DNA from 3 places in the Bradyrhizobium sp. HKCCYLRH3073 genome. Region 2 is predicted to be linked to each of the others. Evidence: predicted binding sites of a transcription regulator. Region 2 holds the regulator's gene; each other region holds the start of a gene.

Region 1 (7,046 bases), on a different contig from region 2:
GCTGTGAACACGAGGGCGGTGATCGCGCGTTCCTGCGCATCGGCCGCGTGTTCGCTGTCCATGAGGCGCAGCACGGCGGCGAGCGCATCATCGGAATCCGCCCGCCGTCCTTCGGGCACCTCGGCAGCGGCGGCGAGGCCGCTCGCGGCCGCCTCGATCCCGCCAATGGCGACCTTGCAGAGCTCGGCCAAGGCCGCCGACAGCGTTGGCGGCATCGCAGCCGGCGCGAGCGAGGCGATGAACGCCGCCTGTTCGAGTTCGTCGACGGCCTCTTCGACCCGGTCGACCAGTTGCGCGATCAGCGGCTCGGCCTTGAGCCGCGTGATCTCCTCGCGGGCCTCGATCGCGATCCGGTCGGCCTTCTGTTCGATCCTGCTGGCGCGTGCGGCCAGCAGCTTGCGGTCGGCGGAAACGCCGGACTGCAGCGCACTGAGATCGCGGTTCAGCGCGGCGGCGAGGTCGTGGGCCAGGCCGAGCTGGCGCATCACGATCGCGAGCAGCGCACCGTCGGCACGATCGAGATGCCGCACCAGATCGGCTTCGATCTGGTCGCGGACCAGCCGCACCGAGCGGCCGGCCTGCAGGCCCTCGGTCGCAGCACGCAACGCGGCCTTGAGAAATTCGACTGCAGCGGTGCGGCCCAGGGCGCGATCCAGACGTTCGCCGAAGCCGATACGATGGGGCGCCGCGTTCCGGACGGCCGCACCCAACAGTTCGTTGCCGCCGAGCTCGAGGAAGGCGCGGTGGCCGATCCGGTTGCGCGCCGCCCAGTCGAGAAGTCTGATCGCATCATCCTTGGACAGCCAGGTCCGCAGCAGTTTCCGGGCCTTGTTCCAGTCGATCAGGAACACCAGCGCGGCGCCGAGTGCCGTGAGGAAATCGTCGCGCGCTTGCGCGGTGTTGCCCTGGAATTGGCCGGTCACCAGGTAGAACGCGTTCTCGTCCGCGAGGTTCGTCCCGGTGTGACGGTCGAGACCGCTCCAGGTCGCCGCGAAACCATCGAACAGGCGAACGAAGAACTTCGCGCGGGCGAGGTGAACGTCGGTGTAGGTGACCGTGACCGTCAGACCTTGGACCGCGATCACCATGACATGCGCATCGGTGGTGCCGATGTCGTTCTGGATTAGGAGGCGTTCGCTGGCGCGGGTCGCCATCGTGTCCAGGCCGGGATGGTCGAACTTGAGTGCGCGCGTCGCGTTGAGCCCACGCATGAAGGCGACGACAGCGGGCTTGTCGTCAGCGGCGAGCCCGTACACATGAGCTCCGTCGAGCGTGTCCTCGGCGCAGTCGGCGGCGATGCGGTTGAGCGCCTTGTGGAGATCCATCACCAGCCGGTGCAGGCTGTCCGCTTCTTCCTGGGCGCCAGTCAGACGCGCGACGCGCGTGAAATCGATTTCGTCGCCTATCGTCAGCAGGCCCGCGCGTTGCATCGTGCCGAGCCGGCGTTCGGCAGACTGGCCCTCGGAGCTTCGTCCGGCGTTGACCGCGCGGATCATCGCGCGCGTATCGTTTTCGATATCACCGATCAGCGCGGCGAGACCGGGAGCGGCAAGGCGTCCGGTCGCGGTGCGATGCGCGCCGCCGATCAGGCTCGCGAGATCAGCCGGTGCGATGCGCGCGGCGCGGCACTCGGTCGAGAGATCGGTCGGCCGCTGTTCCGGCGCCTGAGCGTGCTGGGCGGCGGCCTGCAGCGCGCTCATGCGCACCTTGACACGGTCGTTGGCAGCGAGACCGTCGGCAATCAGTGACGGCAGCAGGATGTCGGCTTCGCCGAGCTCCTTGATGATCTGGGATTTCATGACGGCGTCGATCAGGTTTCCGATGCCGTCACCGTGCCTCAGCACCGCACGCAAGTCCTTGCGTTGGATCATTCATCGAACCGTCACACAAGGTGTGCGGGCGACGTCAGTCGCCTGCCTGTGTCGGCGTGGTGCCGCCGGTGCTGTTCGGCCAGACCCAGTCGCGGATCTCGGGCATGTCCTCGCCATGCGCCCGGATGTAGCGGGCATGCTCGATCAGTGCGTCGCGGAATTTCTGCTTCACATGGGCCGCCGACACACTGAGGCCGGGCACGCGCTCGATCGCCTCGATGGCGAGGTGGAAACGGTCGAGCTCGTTGAGCACGACCATGTCGAACGGCGTCGTCGTGGTGCCTTCCTCGATGAAGCCGCGCACGTGCATGCCGGCATGGTTGGTGCGGCTGTAGGTGAGACGATGGATTAGATACGGATAGCCGTGATAGGCGAAGATCACCGGCTTGTCGGTCGTGAACAGGCTGTCGAAGTCGCGGTCGCTGAGGCCGTGCGGATGGTCCTGCTTCGGTTGCAGGGTCATGAGGTCAACGACGTTGACGACGCGGATCTTGAGGTCGGGCAATTCCTTGCGCAGCAGATCGACGGCAGCGAGCGTTTCCAAAGTCGGGACGTCTCCGGCGCAGGCCATCACCACGTCGGGCTCCTCGTCGGCGGGCTCGGTGCCGGCCCACGACCAGATGCCGATGCCGGCGTCGCAATGGATGGCCGCATCCTGCATCGACAGCCATTGCGGCGCAGGCTGCTTGCCGGCGACGATGACGTTGATGCGGTCATAGGTGCGGAGGCAGTGGTCGGCGATCCACAGCAGCGTATTGGCATCCGGCGGGAAGTAGATGCGGACGATGTCCGCCTTCTTGTTGGCGACGAGGTCGACGAAGCCCGGATCCTGGTGGCTGAAGCCGTTATGGTCCTGCCGCCAGACATGCGAGGTCAGGAGATAGTTCAGCGACGCGACCGGGCGCCGCCACGGCAGCTCGCGTGACACTTTCAGCCATTTGGCGTGCTGGTTGAACATCGAATCGACGATGTGGATGAACGCCTCGTAGCAGGAGAACAGGCCGTGGCGGCCGGTGAGCAGATAGCCTTCCAGCCAGCCCTGGCAGAGGTGCTCGCTCAGCACCTCCATGACGCGGCCGTCATGCGCGAGGTGGACGTCGTAGGGCTCGATGCCCTCCATCCACACCCGCTCGGTGACCTCGAACACGGCATCGAGCCGGTTCGAGGCGGTTTCGTCCGGGCCCATGATGCGGAAGTTGCGTGTCTCTGCATTCAGCGTGATCACGTCGCGCAGGAACTTGCCGAGTTCGCGCGTGGCTTCAGCGATGGTCTGGCCCGGAGAGGACACGTCGACCGCAAAATGCTGGTAGTTTGGGAGCTTGAGCTCACGCTTGAGCAAGCCGCCATTGGCGTGCGGGTTGGCGCCGATGCGCCGCGCGCCCTTCGGCGCCAGCGCCTGCAGCTCCGGCATCAGCCGGCCCTGCGCGTCGAACAATGTGTCCGGCTCGTAGCTCTTCAGCCAGGCTTCGAGCAGCGCGAGATGCTCCGGCTTGCCGCGCGGATTGGCGATCGGCACCTGGTGGGCACGCCAGAAACCTTCGACCTTGAGGCCGTCGACCTCCTTCGGGCCCGTCCAGCCCTTCGGGCTGCGCAGCACGATCATCGGCCAGCGCGGCCGTTGGATCGTTGCATCCGGCTGACGCGCATTCTGCTGGATCGAGCGGATGCTTGCGAGCGCGACATCGAGCGCGTCCGCCATCTGCCGATGCATCGGCTTGGGCTCGGCGCCTTCGACGAACAGCGGCTCATAACCGTAACCTTCGAACAGGCATTTGAGCTCGGCGTCGCCCATGCGGCCGAGCACGGTGGGATTGGCGATCTTGTAGCCGTTGAGATGCAGGATCGGCAGCACCGCGCCGTCATGGGCCGGGTTCAGGAACTTGTTCGAATGCCAGGACGCGGCGAGCGGGCCGGTCTCGGCCTCGCCGTCGCCGACCACGCAGGCCACGATCAGATCGGGATTATCGAACGCCGCGCCATAGGCGTGCACCAGCGCGTAGCCGAGCTCGCCGCCTTCATGGATCGAGCCCGGCGTTTCCGGCGCCGCATGGCTCGGAATGCCGCCAGGGAAGGAGAACTGCCGGAACAGCTTGCGCAGGCCATCGGCATCGCCCGTGATATCCGGATAGATCTCGCTGTATGTGCCTTCGAGATAGGTGTTTGCGACCATGCCCGGACCGCCATGGCCGGGACCGCAGATATAGATGACGCTGAGATCCTGGGCCTGGATGGCGCGATTGAGATGGGCGTAGATGAAATTCAGTCCGGGCGTCGTCCCCCAGTGGCCGAGCAGGCGCGGCTTGACGTGCTCCGCTTTCAGCGGCTCGCGCAGCAGCGGGTTGTCGAGCAGATAGATCTGCCCGACCGAGAGATAATTGGCCGCACGCCAGTAGCGGTCGAGCAGGTCGAGATCATCGGCCGGGATCGTCTGGTGGGAAGACGTGATGTTCATGTAACCTCGCTTGCCGTCCGCTTCGCGCCCGCGGGAGAGTGCATTAGAGTAACGCCGCACCGTCCCGTTCCAGTGCGCTGCGAGGATAGAACGGGAATGTGATGGTTGGCCTTGCGCCGGCTCAGAACCACCACGCAGATGTTCTCTTTTGTTCTTGTAATGTTCTTTTTGTGTGCTATGTCTTGGCCATGAGCCGAGCATCTTCACATGCCCTCAAGCGCCCGCCGGTCCCGGTGCCCTCCGAGCCGGCGGGCGCGCCTTCTTTCGGTCCTGACAAGGACTTCCCGGAACTCGCGGTCGCCATCGAACGGGGCCGGCGCCGCGGCCGGGGTGCACAATCCAATGCGAGCGGCCGCTACGAGGCGGAGGCGCGCGTTGTCTTCGACGACGGCTGGCAGAGCCTCGAAGATCTGCCGCCGTTCAAGACCACGGTCGCGACCGATACCTCGCGCAAGGTCATCACCCGCAACGACTCGCCGGACATCGGTTTCGATCGCTCGATCAATCCGTATCGCGGCTGCGAGCACGGCTGTGTCTACTGCTTCGCGCGGCCGACCCATGCGTTTCTCGGGCTGTCGCCTGGCCTCGACTTCGAATCCAAGCTGTTCGTGAAGCCGGATGCGCCCGCTCTCCTGGAGAAGGAGCTCGCGGCCAGCGGCTACGAGCCGCGGATGATCGCGATCGGGACCAACACCGATCCCTACCAGCCGATCGAGCGCGAGCGGAAGATCATGCGCGGCATCCTCGAGGTGCTGGAAAAGGTTGGCCATCCCGTCGGGATCGTCACGAAGTCGGCGCTGGTGATGCGTGATGCCGACATCCTGGCGCGGATGGCCAAGAAGAACCTGGCGAAGGTCGCGATATCAGTGACCACGCTGGATCCGAAGCTGGCGCGCACCATGGAGCCGCGGGCGTCGACGCCATCGAAGCGGCTGGAGGCGCTGCAGGCGCTCTCGAAGGCTGGCATCCCGACGACGGTGATGGTGGCGCCGGTGATCCCGGCGCTCAATGACAGCGAGATCGAGCGCATCCTCGATGCCGCCGCCCATGCCGGGGTCAAGGAAGCCTCCTATGTGCTGCTGCGGCTGCCGCTGGAGGTGCGCGACCTGTTCCGCGAATGGCTGCTCGAGCATTATCCCGACCGCTACCGCCACGTCTTCACCCTGATCCGCGACATGCGCGGCGGCCGCGATTACGACTCGCAATGGGGCACGCGGATGAAGGGGACAGGCCCGATGGCCTGGATGATCGGCCGCCGCTTCGAGATCGCCTGCGAAAAGCTGGGGCTGAACAAGCGCCGGACCAAGCTGACGACCGATCATTTCGTCCGGCCGAAGGGCGGCGGGCAGCAGCTCAGCCTGTTCTGACATGTGTGGAGGTGGCGCGATGAGTGCAGGTGCGGTTATCCCGCGGTTCACCGTCATCACACTCGGTGTATCCGAGATGCGGCGGAGCATCGCCTTCTATGCATCGCTCGGCTTCGTCAGAAAATTCCGCGCGACCGGCGAGGAAGTGGCATTCTTCGACACTGGCGGGACGGTGCTGGCGCTGTACCCGCGGAGCGCGCTCGCCCACGACGCGGGTATACCGGACACGCCGCGGCCGCAGGCATTCCGCGGCGTGACGCTGGCATGGAACTGCCGTTCGGAGGCTGAGGTCGGTGCGGCGCTCGCGTCGGCAGTGGAGAAGGGCGCGCTGCTGCTGAAGCTCGCGCAACGGACCGACTATCTATGGCGGTTACAGCGGCTATTTTGCCGATCCGGACGGTCATGTCTGGGAAGTGGTGGTGGCGCCGGGAATCGATGTCGGCGACGATGATCGGGTGCATCTGCCAGCGTAGCCGGTTGCTGGAGAGGGTGCGAATAGCGGGGAATTGAGGTCCGCTCGGGTTGCACCGCCGCGGGCCGTTCCGCACCATGCCGGCCATGATTCGCGATCAGTCAAAGAAACCGGGCAGGGCGAAGGCCGCCAGCGGTGCCGTGGCGAAGAGCGCCGCTGCAAAGGCCGGGACCAAGCCTGCGCCGCAGAGCGCCAAGGGCAAGACCGCCGCCAAGCTCGGCAAGGGCGTCATCGCGGTGGCGCCGCCGAGCTTCCGGCGGGAGCGTGCGCTGCTGAAGCAGGGGATCTGGCCGGTCGCGGGCTGCGACGAGGCGGGACGGGGGCCGCTGGCTGGTCCGGTGGTCGCTGCTGCCGTGATTCTCGATCCCGCGCGCATTCCGAAGGGGCTCGATGATTCCAAGCGGCTGAGCGCGGAGCAGCGCGAGGCGCTGTTCGACAAGATCTGCAAGACGTCTGCGTTTGCGGTGGCCGTCGCCTCGCCGGCCCGAATCGACCGCGACAACATCCTGCGTGCCTCGCTGTGGGCGCTGTCTCGCGCCGTGAGGGCGCTGCCCGAGGCGCCGAAGCACGTGTTCGTCGACGGTCGCGACCGCATCGACGTCGACTGCGGCTGCGAGGCGGTGATCGGCGGCGATGGTCTGGTGATGTCGATCGCGGCCGCCTCGATCGTCGCCAAGGTCACGCGCGACCGGCTGATGTGCGCGCTGGCGCAGGACTGCCCTGGTTACGGATTCGAGCAGCACAAGGGGTATGCTGTGCCCGAACACCTCGCCGCATTGGACCGGCTCGGCCCCTCGGTACATCATCGCAGCCTGTTTGCACCGGTCGTCGCCGCCCGGCGCAAGCATCAGCCCTGGACCGAGGCGCCGGAGCCCGACCTTTTC
Region 2 (7,046 bases):
GCAGGGCATAGGCTTCGCCGTGACGCCGGCGCGTGCCGGCGGCACCGACCGCCCATGGTGGCCGGCACCCGCCGAGGCCGGCGCGTTCGACACGACGCTGACGCCGCGTGCGCCGGCCGCGCCGCTTCAGGACGCGACGCCGCCGGAGACCGAGCAGAGCGAGCAGGATTGAGTGCCGGGCAGCTCGAACGTGCCGAGATGATACTCGGTGTCGTCTGGTCCATCGAACAGCGATGGACCTTCGACCAGCGTGAACGCGGCGCCCGGATAGCGTTGCCAGATGGCGACGTCATCAGCCGTGACCGTCAGCCATCCGAACGCAAGCATGTAGCGGCCGGGCTCGGTGATCCGTCCGGCCTTGTTCCAATCGATCTTGTTGACCACGGCGGCAAGCTCCCCCGGCAAACAATGCCGGCCGAGGGATGTCGTTCCTATCCGATGCGATGCCGGACGTTCGCCCGAGAGGACTTTGCGCTTGCAGAACCCAAGTTGACCAAGTCTCCCACCGTCGAAAGCGCGCTCACGACCGACAGAAATGCCGACGCGCAGGCCCTCAGGTGATGCTGATGCGGCGAATCGGTGTGGCATGCGACGTCGGCACGTCCTCGCCGATGTCCGGGCGACGCTCTGCCGGCTGCTTGCTGACCGGCAATTGCAGCACGGTGACGCGCTGGCCCTCGCAGAGCTGGGTCACCAGCACGTGGCGGCCGTCGGCGAACTCGATCGCGTCGTGATGGCGATCGGGAATGTGGGTCTCGATGCTGTTGAACTTTGCGACGCGCTCGCGGATCGTCCGGGTCCAGAGCCAGCGGCTGTCGTAGCGGACGTCCTCGGCGAAGGCCAACTCGGTGCCGGGCATCATGCAGACTGCGACGGTCGGCTCGCTCTCCAGGGCGAAGCCGCGGGTGGCGGTGCCACGGAAGGTCATCGAGATCAACGTCTCGCCGACCTTGGCGGGACGGGACGCAACCGCATGGAGGCTGTAGTCACACATCGGATCGCTCCTCGTTGAGAGATAGCCGACCCACGCTCCCCCCGGACAGGCGCAGGCCTCTATCAGAGTGGACATCGATGGTGATGTTAGCGCGCGCTTCGCGGCAATTCTGCGCTGATCTGCATCGCGTGTGCCCGCGGCCGATCACAAGCGTTTGAGCATGCCGCGCTGCACATCATGAAGTGCATTCGCGTGTGGCGTATTTTGCTGGCTGCTTCCAGCTTGGCTGGCTTCTCGCTCGGCGGCGACAGCGCGTGCGCCCGCCGCCGATCGACCGATCCCATTCGCGATCAGTACTTGCGGTACAGCCCGACCAGCTTGCCTTGGATCTTCACCCGGTTCGGCGGCAGGATGCGCACCTCGTAGGCGGTGTTGGCCGGCTCGAGCGCGATCGATGCGCCGCGGCGGCGGAAGCGCTTCAAGGTCGCTTCCTCATCGTCGATCAGCGCCACCACGATGTCGCCGGTGTCGGCGGTCTCGTTGCGCTGGATCAGCGCCATGTCACCGTCGAGGATGCCGGCATCGACCATCGAGTCGCCGCGCACCTCGAGCGCATAGTGATCGCCGTTGCCGAGCATGTCGGCAGGCACGCTGATGGTGTGGCTGCGCGTCTGCAGCGCCTCGATCGGGGTACCGGCGGCGATGCGGCCCATCACCGGCACCGCGACAGGGCGCTCGCCATCGTCTAGCGCGGGAGTGCTGGTGCGCACCTTGCCGAGATTGCCTTCGATCACCGACGGCGTGAAGCCGCGACGGTTGCCCGCGGCCTGCGACAGCTCGGGCAGCTTGATCACCTCGATCGCGCGGGCGCGATTCGGCAGCCGGCGGATGAAGCCACGCTCCTCGAGCGCCGTGATCAGGCGATGAATGCCGGACTTCGAACGCAGATCGAGCGCATCCTTCATCTCGTCGAAGGACGGCGGCACGCCGGCTTCCTTGAGCCGCTCGTTGATGAACCGCAGAAGTTCGTACTGTTTGCGCGTCAGCATTTCGACCTGGTCCCCGGTTTGTTGTTGTCCGAGTCCAGGAGCTGCGCCTTGAGCACAAGCCGGCTGAGAGCGCCCTGGAGTCGGACCGTCATCGCGTCGCCCGCAACATACTAAAAACAAATCATGAACGGACACTATATGTTCGATGTGTGTTCCGCAATCCTAAAAATATGATGAACGGACCGGGCTTTACCGGGGAAGCGGCTCAGTTCGGCAGGCGCAGGATCTCGCACGGGCTGCCGGCAGGCGCCTTCGGCGCAAACGCCGGCCGGATCACCAGCGCCTGCGACAGCGCGAGGTTCCCGAGCAGCGACGAATCCTGCTGGCTCACTGGGGTGGCTACCAGCGTGCCGTCGGCGCGCTCCTCGAGCTGCGCCCGCAGATAGTCCTCGCGCGAATCGTTCGCCCCCAACTCGCGGCCGAGCAGGGCGGTCTCGCGCGGCATCACGGCCTCGTCGCGGCCGAGCAGGCGCCGAATCAGCGGCACCATGAACAGGATGGCGCAGACATAGGACGACACCGGATTGCCGGGCAGTCCGATCACCCTGATGTCGCCGAGCCGTCCGTGCATCATCGGCTTGCCCGGCCGCATCGCGATCTTCCAGAACGCCATTTCGACGCCCTCGGCCTCCAGCGCCTGCTTGACCAGGTCGTGATCGCCGACCGAGGCGCCGCCGGTCGTGATCAGGACGTCGGCCTCTGCCGCGCGGGCGCGCCGGATTCCAGCGACCGTCGCCGCCATCGTATCCGCGGCGATGCCGAGATCGATCGGCGTCGCGCCCTCGCTGCGCACCAGCGCCCGCAGCGCGTAGCCGTTGGAATAGACGATCTGCCCCGGGCCGGGCGTCGAGCCCGGCATCACCAGCTCGTCGCCGGTGGCGAGCAGCGCCACCTTCGGCCGCCGCCGCACCGGCAGCGCCGGATGATTCATGCTGGCCGCCAGGGACAGGTCGCGGTCGCTGAGCCGGCGCCCGGCCTTCAGCAGCACCATGCCCTGGTGGAAGTCGACGCCGGCCGGCCGGATGTGCCGGCCTGTGATCGCGGCCTCGGTGATCACGACATGGCCGTCCTCGGCGATCGTGTCCTCCTGGATCACCACCGCGTCGGCGCCTGCGGGGACAACGCCGCCGGTGAAGATCCGCGCCGCCTCGCCGGGCCCGACCACGCGATCGAACGGCCGTCCCGCCGCGACCTCGCCGATCACCTTCAGCCGCGCCTTGGCCTTGGCTGCGTCGGCCGCGCGCACCGCATAGCCATCCATCGCCGACATCGCCTCGGGCGGCTGCGTCCGCAGCGCCGCGAGGTCGCGGGCCAGGATGCGGTGATAGGCCTCGTCCAGCCCGACCATTTCCTCAGCCAGCGGCTCGGTGCCGGCGAGCACCGCGGACAACGCATCGGAGACCGGCATCAGGGCCATGGGATTACCTTCGGACGAAGACGGGCAGATCGACTGAATCGCCTTCTAACCGAACGCGCACGGGGTGGCCAAGAGCCTAAGCCGCTCCCGGCTTTCCGATCGTCTGAAGGTGCGTCGCGTGGCCCGCCGCCTCACGATCGCGCGAGAAACTCTGCAATCATGCCGGGGGGGGGCAGTCGCGATCTGCTCACGTGCACACGGAGTCCAGACGGAGCTATCCGGCAGCCGCGCGACAGGCGGCGCGCTCGGTGGTGTGCAGGATGTTTGCCACCATGTTCCGCAGCCAGACCGATGCGGCATCGCGGTCGAGCTGCAGCGGCCAGACCATCGAGACCGCCGGCAGCCGCAACTTCAACGGCGCCGGACAGAGCGCCAGCCCAAACCGGGGTCCGTAGAGCCTTGCCATCCGGGTCGGGATCGTGGTGATCACCGGTGACGCGGCCACCGTCGCCAGCACGCTGAGGAAATCCGAGGAGGCCGAGACCACGTTGAGCTCGGTGCCGATCTCATCCAGCGCCGCCTCCAGGCAGCCCTGCAGGCTGTTGGTCAGCGTCACCAGTGCGTGCGGAAGCGACAGATAGGCATCCAGGCCGATCGGTGTTTTCATCGCGATGCGCTTTGGATTGTAGACGCAGCTCAGCGCCTGCTCGAACAGGAACTGGGATCGGTGCCGCAGCGCCACCGCCTCGAAGCAGCCGACGCCGACATCCAAGGCGCCCTCGTCGAGCAGACGATGCACCTCGTTGCGTTCGGTCGGACGGCTGAGAAGCCGCACGCCGGGCGCCGTTCGACGCAGCTCCGCCGTGAGTTCGGGGATCAGCAGCAGCTCGACCTCGCTCGAGAATCCCAAGCGGATGGTGCGCTGCTCGGTCGCTGGGTCGAACTCCGGTGCGGCGTGCAACGCAGCCTGCATCTGGGCCAACGCCGCCCGAACCGGTCCGGCCAGCACCGCAGCCTTGGGGGTCGGCTGCATGATCGTGCCGACGCGGACGAACAGCTCATCCTGCAGCAGCACGCGAAGCGTCGACAGCGAATGGCTCATCGCCGGCTGCCCCACCTTCAGGCGCGCCGCCGCGCGTGTCACGCTGCGCTCCTGCATCAGCGCGTCGAACGCGACCAGCAGATTGAGGTCGAAGGAGCGAAGATCGAAATGATCGATGGACTGCATGAGTTGGATCGATTTGAGGAATGCATGACCTAATCGTAGATCTCGGCCCAGACAAGATCACCGTTCGGATCGAGGCCGCCAAACATGCAGGACATCACGACCTATCGCGTCGGGGACGCCACCATCAGCAGGATTTTCGAGATCGGTCTCGATGCGGTCGAGGGCGAGTTTCTGTTTCCAGGCGTGGACGCCGCCAGCATTGCCCGCGAACGCGGCCGTTTCGGGCCGGGATCGGTCGATCCGCGCACGGGATCGCTGCGCCTGAGCATCCATAGCTGGCTGGTGCGGACGCCGGAGCGGGTGGTGCTGATCGACACGGCCACCGGCAACGACAAGGAGCGGCCCGGCGCGGCCGTTCTGCATCGCCTGAACGAGCCGTTCCTCGACCGATTGCGGGCGGCCGGCGTCGCCCCCGACGATGTCGACCTCGTCCTGATGACGCATTTGCATGCGGATCACGTGGGCTGGAATACGCAGCTTGCCGATGGCCGCTGGACGCCGGTGTTTCCGAACGCCCAGCACGTTTTCTCGGGCCGAGAGCGCGCCTATGTCGCCGCCCTCTCGGCCGGCGACGGCTCGGACGCCGCGATCAGGGACGCGGCCGGGCTCGGACCCATGCTGCATCCACCGATGCCGGGGGTCTACGAAGACAGCGTGCTGCCGATCGTCGAGGCCGGCCTCGCGCGCGAGATCACGGTCGATGGCAGCGAGGTCGTCGACGGCTTCCGTTTTGTGCCGAGCCCCGGTCACAGCATCGATCACGCCTGCATCAGCTTCAGCTCGCGTGGCGAGCGCGCGCTGTTCTGGGGCGATGTGCTGCATCATCCGATGCAGGTCGCGCATCCGGACTGGAATTCGGTCTATTGCGAATTCCCGGAGGCGGCGCGGACCTCACGGCTATGGGCGATGAACCATGCCGCGGAGACCGGCTCCCTCGTGTTCACCACCCATTTCGCCGAGTCCTCGGCCGGGCGCGTCAGCCGCGACGGCGACCGGTTTGCCTGGCACTTCGCCTGATCCGAGATGGCCATGATCGATAATGCAACGTTCTCCTCGCGCATCGTTTCCGAGCGCCGCCTGATCGAAGGTCCGGTGTCCGACGTCCAGCTTCAGCTCATCAACAAGCGCCGGCACGACCTGCAACGCTTCTCGGCCGAGCGCACGCTGGTGATGATGCACGGCGCCACCTTTTCGTCCGCGAGCCTGTTCGACGTCGCGGTCGATGGTGCCTCCTTCATGGATGTGCTGGCGCAGGCCGGCTACGACGTCTGGGCCGTCGACGCGCGCGGCTACGGCGGCTCCAGCCGGCCGCCGGAGATGTCGCGCGCGCCAGAGGAAGGTTCTCCATTGGCCAATGCGTGGACCGCCGTGGACGATTTCTCTGCCGCAGTGGATTTCATCCGCCGGCATCGCGATATCCCGCGCGTCAATGTGCTCGGCATGTCCTGGGGCGCCACGATCGCCGGCATGTTCGCGAGCGCGGCGAACGCGAAGCTCGAGAAGCTGATCCTGGTGACGCCGCTCTGGCTGTCGAGCGAGCCGCTGCGCATCGACGCCGGCGGACCGCTCGGCGCCTATCGGATCGTCACCCCGCGCGCGTTCGAGGCGGCATGGCGCGGCGCCGCTCCGGAGCACGCGCGGGACAAGCTGATTCCGGACGGCTGGTTCGAGACCTGGGCGCAGGCGACGCTCGCGACCGATCCGGACTCGCCGTACCCCGACGCGATCCGCGCGCCCTCGGGCGCGGTACAGGACGTCCGCGCGCATTGGACCGCGGCCAGGCCGACCTATGATCCCGGCAGCATCAACTGCCCGGTTCTCCTGCTCTCGGCGGAATGGGATGTGGATGTCAGCTTCGAGATGGCGCACGACCTGTTCGTTCGACTCGCGAGCGCGCCGTACAAGCGCCTGGTCGAGATCGGCCAGGGCACGCACATGGTCCTGATGGAGCGGAATCGACAGCAGGCGTTCGATGCAGTGATCGGATTTCTCGACGAACGCGCCGTGCCGGCGCGTTGATCATGGCGCGGACGATCTGCAACGGGCGGACGGCTTTCGTGCGGTCTGTTAGAGCGGATGTCGAATCCAGACATTCGGCTCGACATAGGCGGCATGGTCGTGCGCGACCGACGCGAGCACAGGCACGAGAGCACAGGGGATCTCGATCTCACCCGATCGATCGAAGGTCACGCCGGTCCATTGCGACCACTCGGCGAGCGTGCCGACGATGGTCATCGAGCACGGCGCGATCTTGACGATCTCGCCGCCGATGCGGATGTGCGTGCGCAGCCAGGAATCCGCGAGCTGGCCGTCTTCGCGCCGCTGATCGAGATAAGCGCGCATCGGCGTCCGCGGCACCAGATGCTTCTGGTTCGGCCGCACCGGCGCGTACAGCTCGGCAAAGCCTTTTGCGCGCGCGCCGTCCTTCAGCGCCGCCAGCATGGCGAGCGAGCTGCCGGGCACGCGCGCCTTCGGCAG
Region 3 (7,046 bases), on a different contig from region 2:
GTCGATCAGCAGCGTCGACTTGCCGCCGCCGGACACGCCGGTGATCGCCGTGAACAGGCCGAGCGGAATCTCGGCCGAGACGTTCTTGAGATTGTTGCCGCGGGCGTTGACGACCTTGATGGTGCGGCGATGGTTCGGCGGCCGCCGCTCGGGCACCTCGACCTCGAGCTCGCCGGTGAGATATTTGCCGGTCAGCGACGCCGGATTGCGCATGATCTCGGCCGGCGTGCCCTCGGCGACGATGTTGCCGCCATGGGTGCCGGCGCCGGGGCCGATGTCGAGCACGTAGTCGGCGAGGCGAATGGCATCCTCGTCATGCTCGACCACGATCACGGTGTTGCCGAGGTCGCGCAGCCGCTTCAGCGTGTCGAGCAGGCGGGCATTGTCGCGCTGGTGCAGGCCGATCGACGGCTCGTCCAGCACGTAGAGCACACCCGTCAGCCCCGAGCCGATCTGCGAGGCCAGGCGGATGCGCTGGCTCTCGCCGCCGGACAAGGTGCCGGAGGAGCGCGCCAGGGTCAGGTAGTTTAGGCCGACATCGAGCAGGAAGGTCAGGCGGTCGCGGATCTCCTTGAGGATGCGGGTGGCGATCTCGGTCTGCTGCGCGTTCAGGGCCTTTGGCACCTCGGCAAACCATTCGCCGGCAGCCTTGACGGAGAGATCGCTGATTTCGCCGATGTGCTTGCCGCCGACCTTGACGCACAGCGCCTCGGGCTTCAGCCGGAAGCCTTTGCAGCCGGCGCAGGGCACGTCGTTGAAGTACTTGCCGAGCTCCTCGCGCGCCCATTCGCTCTCGGTCTCGCGGAAGCGGCGCTCGATGTTGGTGATGACGCCCTCGAACGGCTTCTTGGTGTCGTAGGCGCGAACGCCGTCCTCATAGGTGAACTTGATCTCGTCGTCGCCGGAGCCGTGCAGCAGCGCGTTCTGCGTCTTCTTCGGCAGATCCTTCCACTTGGTGTCGAGCGTGAACTTGTAGAACTTCCCCAGCGCGGTCAGCGTCTGCAGGTAGTAGGGCGATGACGACTTGGCCCACGGCGCGATCGCGCCCTTGCGCAGCGTGACGTCCTTGTCGGGGATCACGAGGTCGGCATCGACGTGCTGCTCGACGCCGAGGCCGCCGCATTCGGGGCACGCGCCATAGGGGTTGTTGAACGAGAACAGCCGCGGCTCGATCTCGGGGATGGTGAAGCCGGACACCGGGCAGGCGAACTTCTCGGAGAACAGGATGCGCTCGGGCCCGCTCTTGTCGTGGATCTTGGCGGTCTTCTTCTTTTCCTTTTCCTCGGCTGGCGCCGTCGCGGCGGGCGCATCGGCGAACTCAACGACTGCCAGGCCCTCGGCGAGCTTCAGCGCGGTCTCGAAGCTCTCGGCGAGGCGCTGGCCGATGTCGGGGCGCACGACGATGCGATCGACGACGACGTCGATGTCGTGCGGGAACTTCTTGTCGAGCGTGGGCGCCTCGGCGAGCTCATGGAAGGTGCCGTCGATCTTGACGCGCTGAAAGCCCTTCTTGAGATATTCGGCGAGCTCCTTCTTGTACTCGCCCTTGCGGCCGCGCACGACCGGCGCCAGCAGATAGAGGCGGGTGCCTTCGGGCAGCGCCAGCACGCGGTCGACCATCTGCGAGACGGTCTGGCTCTCGATCGGCAGGCCGGTCGCGGGCGAGTAGGGCACGCCGACGCGCGCCCACAGCAGGCGCATGTAGTCGTAGATCTCGGTGACGGTGCCCACCGTCGAGCGCGGGTTCTTCGAGGTCGTCTTCTGCTCGATCGAGATCGCCGGCGACAGGCCGTCGATCTGGTCGACATCCGGCTTCTGCATCATCTCGAGGAACTGGCGCGCATAGGCCGACAGCGATTCGACGTAGCGGCGCTGGCCCTCGGCATAGATGGTGTCGAAGGCGAGCGAGGATTTGCCGGAGCCGGACAGCCCGGTGAACACCACCAGCCTGTCGCGCGGGATCTCGACGTCGATGTTTTTCAGATTGTGCTCGCGGGCGCCGCGGATGGTGATGGCCCGCAGGCTCGACTGGTTGGCTTGCGCGCGCTGCTTGGCCTTGAGCACTTCATCCATGACGATCGTCCCACGGCGCGAGACCGCGCCATTGTTGCAGGCGCGTTCTGCCGGGAGCCGGCCATCGGACGCCAGAGGGAAAAGGTATCGTCGGAACGTAGGAAGAACGCGGCCGGATTTCCAGTACCGTCAGCGAATCATCAACAATGCGCTCAGGGAATGGCAGCGATTGGCAGGAGGCTGCCGGTTCCGTCCGGCCCTGTGCGCGATCCCGCAAAGAAAAAGCCTCCGCTCTGGCAGAGCGGAGGCTGTGTGCGTTGGCCCGGAGGCGACGTTCTTAGAAGTGGTAGTTGATGCCGACCTGACCGGAATGCACGTTGAGCGTGCCGGTCGCGAGCGTGCCGAGGCCGGTGAAGGTGTAGCTCTCGCCACCGAAGCTCTTGTAGAGGTACTCGCCCTTCAGCGACCAGTTCGGGGCGAACATGTACTCGACGCCTGCGCCGACGGTCCAGCCCGAGTGGATCTTGCTGTCCGAAACGGCGACGCCCGGAGCCGTCAGCGAGATGCGGTTGTCCGCCCAGGCGTAACCGCCGGTGGCGTACAGCAGGGTCGGGCCGAAGGCGTAACCGATGCGGCCACGGACGGTGCCCCAGTCACGGATCTTCGATTCGGCGGTCACGCCAAGCGCGCCGACGGAGGCATTGATGTCAGCCCAGGCAGCATCGGCCTCGAGGCCGAACACGACAGCACCCTGCTGCCAGTTGTAGCCGACGGTGCCACCGGCGAAGCCGCCCTTCATGGCCGCAAAGTCGGCGTCCTCATTGGCGTAGCCACCCATCGCACCGATGTAGAAACCGGTCCAGGTCTGCACCGGCGCGAGAACCGGGGCCTTGGTGTAGGTCGGGCGTGCGGCGAGATCAGCGGCGGCAGCGGGAGCGGCCAGGGCGGCCAGGGCCACGGTCGCGAGCAAGATCTTCTTCATTCCAGTCTCCAGTTTATTCCTCGAAGTCCGCATCGCACCGATAAGCTTACGCACGAAACAGACTCACCCGTTCAAGTTGACGAGGTTCCTATAGCCCGGTTCCGTACGGATTACCGTCACCCTGAAGACACACTCGCGGCCAAACCGCGTTTTTACGGCCCAGTTCCAGAAAGCCTATGTTACTCAATTGCTTGGTTCCGTGTGTGGCGAGCCGGCACGGTGGTATCGGTGCAACAAAAAAGGCCGGCTTTCGCCGGCCTTTCTCGGAACCTGTCGGTTGCAGGTATCAGTATTTGGCAATGACCGGGCCGCCGAAATGGTAGCTGAGGCCGACCTTGACGGTGTGGACGGTGTCCTTCCACTCGGAGCGGTTGGTCGCGAAAGCGCTGTACTGGATCGCGCTCTTGCCGAAGTCGAGATAGTTGTACTCGAGCTTGGCCGACCAGTTCGGGGCGAACATGTATTCCGCGCCGGCCCCGACCGTGTAGCCCCAGCGGGTGGTGGTCTGGCTGAAGACGTTGCCTGGCACGCCGTCGTAGCGGTGCTGCAGCTGGCCCACGGCGGCACCGCCGCTGACGAAGAACAGAGCGGGACCTGCGGCGTAGCCGAGGCGGCCCTTGATGTCGCCGAAGCTGGTCAGCTTGGTGAAGAAGGTGTCGCCCACGCCGGCATTGACCACTGCGGAGCGGCCGTTGATGTCGGCCCAGTGATAGTCGCCTTCGAGGCCGAACACGACGTTGTCGACCTGCCAATTGTAGCCGAGCACGCCGCCGACGAAGCCGCCATTGGTGTTGTAGTTCTGGGTGCCCAGGAAGCCCGGCGCATTGAAGCGGCCAAGGAAGGTTTCCTTGCTGGTGCCCCAGCCGCCGCCGCCCTGGATGCCGGCGTAGAGGCCCGACCAGCTCAGGATCTGCGCGACCATGGGCGGCGCCTTGGTGTAGGGCCGTGCCGCCATGTCGGCCGCCGACGCGGACGTGGCGGCCGCGACGCCGGCGAGGGCCGTCGTGATCACAAGCAACTTCTTCATCAAATTCTCCCCCGGGAGGTTGGAATGACAAGCGATGGGCAAGTCATACACAGGGCATCCCGGAGACGCTGTAACGCGCCCGCCACAGAAACGAAAAAGCGTTATAAATCATATATTTAGCACAAAAACGCCGCGACGCTGCCGGGCTGTTGACACGAAAAAGGCCGGCGTGGAGGCCGGCCTTTCCGAATGCGCGCGAGTGGCGGCTTTTTTCAGTAGCGGGTGCCCATCGGCGCTCCGAATCGATAGTTCACTCGGACGGTCGCCATGTCGATGTCCTGCTTGATGGTGTCGACGCGCGACAGCACGGTGGCGGTGGCCGGGAAGCTGATGTCGCGCGAGCCCATGAACAGGTGGTCGTACTCGACGGCGACCGACCAGTTCGGCGCGAAGCCGAACTCGACGCCGGTGCCGACGGTGCCGCCCCAGCGGGTCTCGCTGGCGGAATCCAGCAGCGTGCCGACCGGGAAGGGCGCAGCCGCATTCGCCGTGCCGGTGTATTTGTTGTGGGTGACGGCCGCGCCGCCCTTCACGTACCAGAGCACGTTGCCCCAGGCATAGCCGACCTGGCCGGTGAACAGGCCGATCGCATCGGTCTTGGTGGTGTTGGTGATGCCTGCAGCCAGCGCAGCCGTGCTCGCGTTCGACGACTTCAGGTCGGTCCAGTCGCCCTGGGCCTCGACGCCGAACACCCAGCTCGCCGCCTGCCAGCGATAGCCGACCTGGCCGCCGATGAGTCCGCTCGAGGCATTGTGGCAGCCTTCGGACTGGGTCGGCACGACCGGCACGCCGCCGACGCGATTGAGCGTCCAGCAGTTGTGGCTCCAGTCGGCGCCGCCATTGACGCCGAGGTAGAACCCGGCCCAGCTCGGCAGCGGCGTGACATAGGCGGGCGGCGGCGCCTTGCTGTAAGGGCGCGTCGCGAAGTCGGCCGCGGAGGCCGGTGCCAGTCCCAGGGCCGCGGCTCCAGCGGTCAAGATCAAGGTCGTCTTCTGCATTCGTCTCTCCCCAGTCCCATAACTGTCCTCGCACCGGATCCCTCCGATCCGGGCCCACGCGAAGGTGGCCTGTGGCTGGTTGTAGGAGACACTGCTTTCTAAACTCGTGATCGGCAGCAGGCGTGCGGCGGGATGTGTCGAACGTGCTTAAGCGCGGGTAAAGATCGCGGCCGTCGCGCCGATCGTGGAGCTGTCCCGAGGGCACGCATGGTGAGCGCCTGGCGCGTCAGGCCTCGAGTGCCAGTCTTCGAGCGCGCCAGTCTTCGAGTGCCTGTCCTCGAGGGTCAGTGCTTGGAGACGACGGGACCGCCCCAGCGATAGTTGACGCGGACCGTCGCCATGTCGACGTCCTGGCCGACCGCATCGGTCCGGCCCGCGGCTCCGCCGGGAACACCGGAGAAGCCCAGGGTGCGGTTGCCCATGAACAGGTGCTCGTATTCGGCTGCGACCGACCAGTTCTTGGCGAAGCCGACCTCGACACCGGTGCCGACCGCAGCCCCCCAGCGCGTGGCGCTGGACTGGTCGAGAGCCGCGCCCGTTGCCGTGGCGAGACCGTTGTACTTCTCGCTTGCGACCGCGGCGCCGCCCTTTACGTACCAGAGCACGTTGTTCCAGGAATAGCCGACCTGGCCCGTGAACACGCCGATGCCGTTGATCTTGGTCTGGTTGGTCACGGCCGGGGCGAACTGGCTGGTGTTGCTGCCCTTGAGGTTGGCCCAGTTGCCCTGACCTTCGACGCCGAATACCCAGCCGCCAGCCTGCCAGCGATAGCCGATCTGGCCGCCCGCCAGCGCGCCGGTCGCATCGTGGCAACCCTCGGCGTTGGTCGCAGCGACACCTGCGAAGCTGACCTTGTTGGTCCAGCAGGTGCGGGAGGATGCGCCGCCGGCGTTCAGGCCGACATAGAAACCACTCCAATCATAGATCGTTGTGATCATCGCAGGCGCTTTGGTGAAGGTGCGCGCGGGCAGATCGGCAGCGATGGCCGGCGCAATCCCCAGCGCCAGCGAAGTTGTCGCCCCCAGCAACAGCCTTCTCATCGCATTCCCCAAACCAAGTCCGACGCCCGCACGCACGCTCTCACCAACGCCCACCCGCCGGACCTTGATAGCCCCTTCCGCCGTAAAAAGCCGTCACCCAAAGGACACAACGGCTCGGCAAGTACCGGTTCTGGCACACAAAAAAAGGCCGGCGCGAGGCCGGCCTTTCGACATATTCGCTCTTGGCGTGCGATCAGTAGCGCGACATGCCCGGACCACCGAAGTGGTAGGAGATGCCGGCCTTGACGGTATGGACGGTGTCGCTCCACTCCGAGCGGTTGGTCGCGACCGGGGAGTACTGGATCGAGCTCTTGCCGAAATCGAGATAGTTGTACTCGACCTTGGCCGACCAGTTCGGAGCGAACATGTACTCGGCACCGGCGCCGATCGTCCAACCCCAGCGCCAGTCGTTCTGCACGAACACGTTGCCGGGAACGCCATCGTAGCGGTGCTGCAGATCGCCGACCGTGGCACCGCCGCTGACGAAGAGCAGTGCCGGACCCGTGGCCCAGCCGAGCCGGCCCTTGATGTCGCCGAAGCCGCGCAGCTTGGTGAAGTAGGTGTCACCGACGCCGGCGTTGATCACGGCCGAGCGGCCGTCGATGTCCGCCCAGTGATAGTCGCCCTCGAGGCCGAACACGATGTTGTCGACCTGCCAATTGTAGCCGATCACGCCGCCGGCGAAGCCGCCGGTGATGTCGTAACGCTGCGTGCCGGCAAAGATCGCCGTATTCGGCGCACCGAAGAAGGTCTCATCGCTGCGGCCCCAGCCGCCACCGCCCTGCAGACCGAGATAGAAGCCGGCCCAGGTCGGAAGCGGAGCGGGCGCCATCACCGGGGCCTTCGTGTACGGGCGGGCGGCGAGATCGGCGGCTCCCGCCGGCGTCAGCGCCCCCAAAACCATCAAGCTGACAGCTCCAAGAAAAATTCTTTTCATCCCAAGTCTCCCGCTTTGGGCGTCTCCAAAATGGTCCCCGGAGACGCAC

The links. The regulator LexA, encoded in region 2, represses DNA repair genes until DNA is damaged. The targets are predictions, from matches to a motif close to TGTTCNNNNTGTGTTCNG.
Region 1: a site for LexA is predicted at 4,473-4,490, ahead of ACQR1X_RS01750 (PA0069 family radical SAM protein). Genes of this name have one in related genera too.
Region 3: a site for LexA is predicted at 2,165-2,182, ahead of uvrA (excinuclease ABC subunit UvrA). Genes of this name have one in related genera too.

The regions. Positions count from the first base shown of each region.
Region 1 covers NZ_JBNPUD010000001.1:385,869-392,914, forward strand. Annotated here, with positions in the region: gene ACQR1X_RS01740 (hypothetical protein) at 1-1,799, opposite strand, end outside; gene ACQR1X_RS01745 (phosphoketolase family protein) at 1,906-4,323, opposite strand; gene ACQR1X_RS01750 (PA0069 family radical SAM protein) at 4,512-5,690, shown strand; partial or broken gene ACQR1X_RS01755 (VOC family protein) at 5,710-6,163, shown strand; gene ACQR1X_RS01760 (ribonuclease HII) at 6,240-7,046, shown strand, end outside.
Region 2 covers NZ_JBNPUD010000007.1:19,836-26,881, reverse strand. Annotated here, with positions in the region: gene ACQR1X_RS17645 (ComEC/Rec2 family competence protein) at 1-172, shown strand, start outside; gene ACQR1X_RS17640 (hypothetical protein) at 127-384, opposite strand; gene ACQR1X_RS17635 (hypothetical protein) at 554-994, opposite strand; gene lexA (transcriptional repressor LexA) at 1,285-1,983, opposite strand; gene ACQR1X_RS17625 (molybdopterin molybdotransferase MoeA) at 2,189-3,400, opposite strand; gene ACQR1X_RS17620 (LysR family transcriptional regulator) at 3,615-4,568, opposite strand; gene ACQR1X_RS17615 (MBL fold metallo-hydrolase) at 4,653-5,585, shown strand; gene ACQR1X_RS17610 (alpha/beta hydrolase) at 5,598-6,587, shown strand; gene ACQR1X_RS17605 (hypothetical protein) at 6,636-7,046, opposite strand, start outside.
Region 3 covers NZ_JBNPUD010000003.1:644,408-651,453, reverse strand. Annotated here, with positions in the region: gene uvrA (excinuclease ABC subunit UvrA) at 1-2,073, opposite strand, end outside; gene ACQR1X_RS10595 (outer membrane protein) at 2,351-2,995, opposite strand; gene ACQR1X_RS10590 (outer membrane protein) at 3,282-4,022, opposite strand; gene ACQR1X_RS10585 (outer membrane protein) at 4,235-5,020, opposite strand; gene ACQR1X_RS10580 (outer membrane protein) at 5,305-6,060, opposite strand; gene ACQR1X_RS10575 (outer membrane protein) at 6,254-6,997, opposite strand.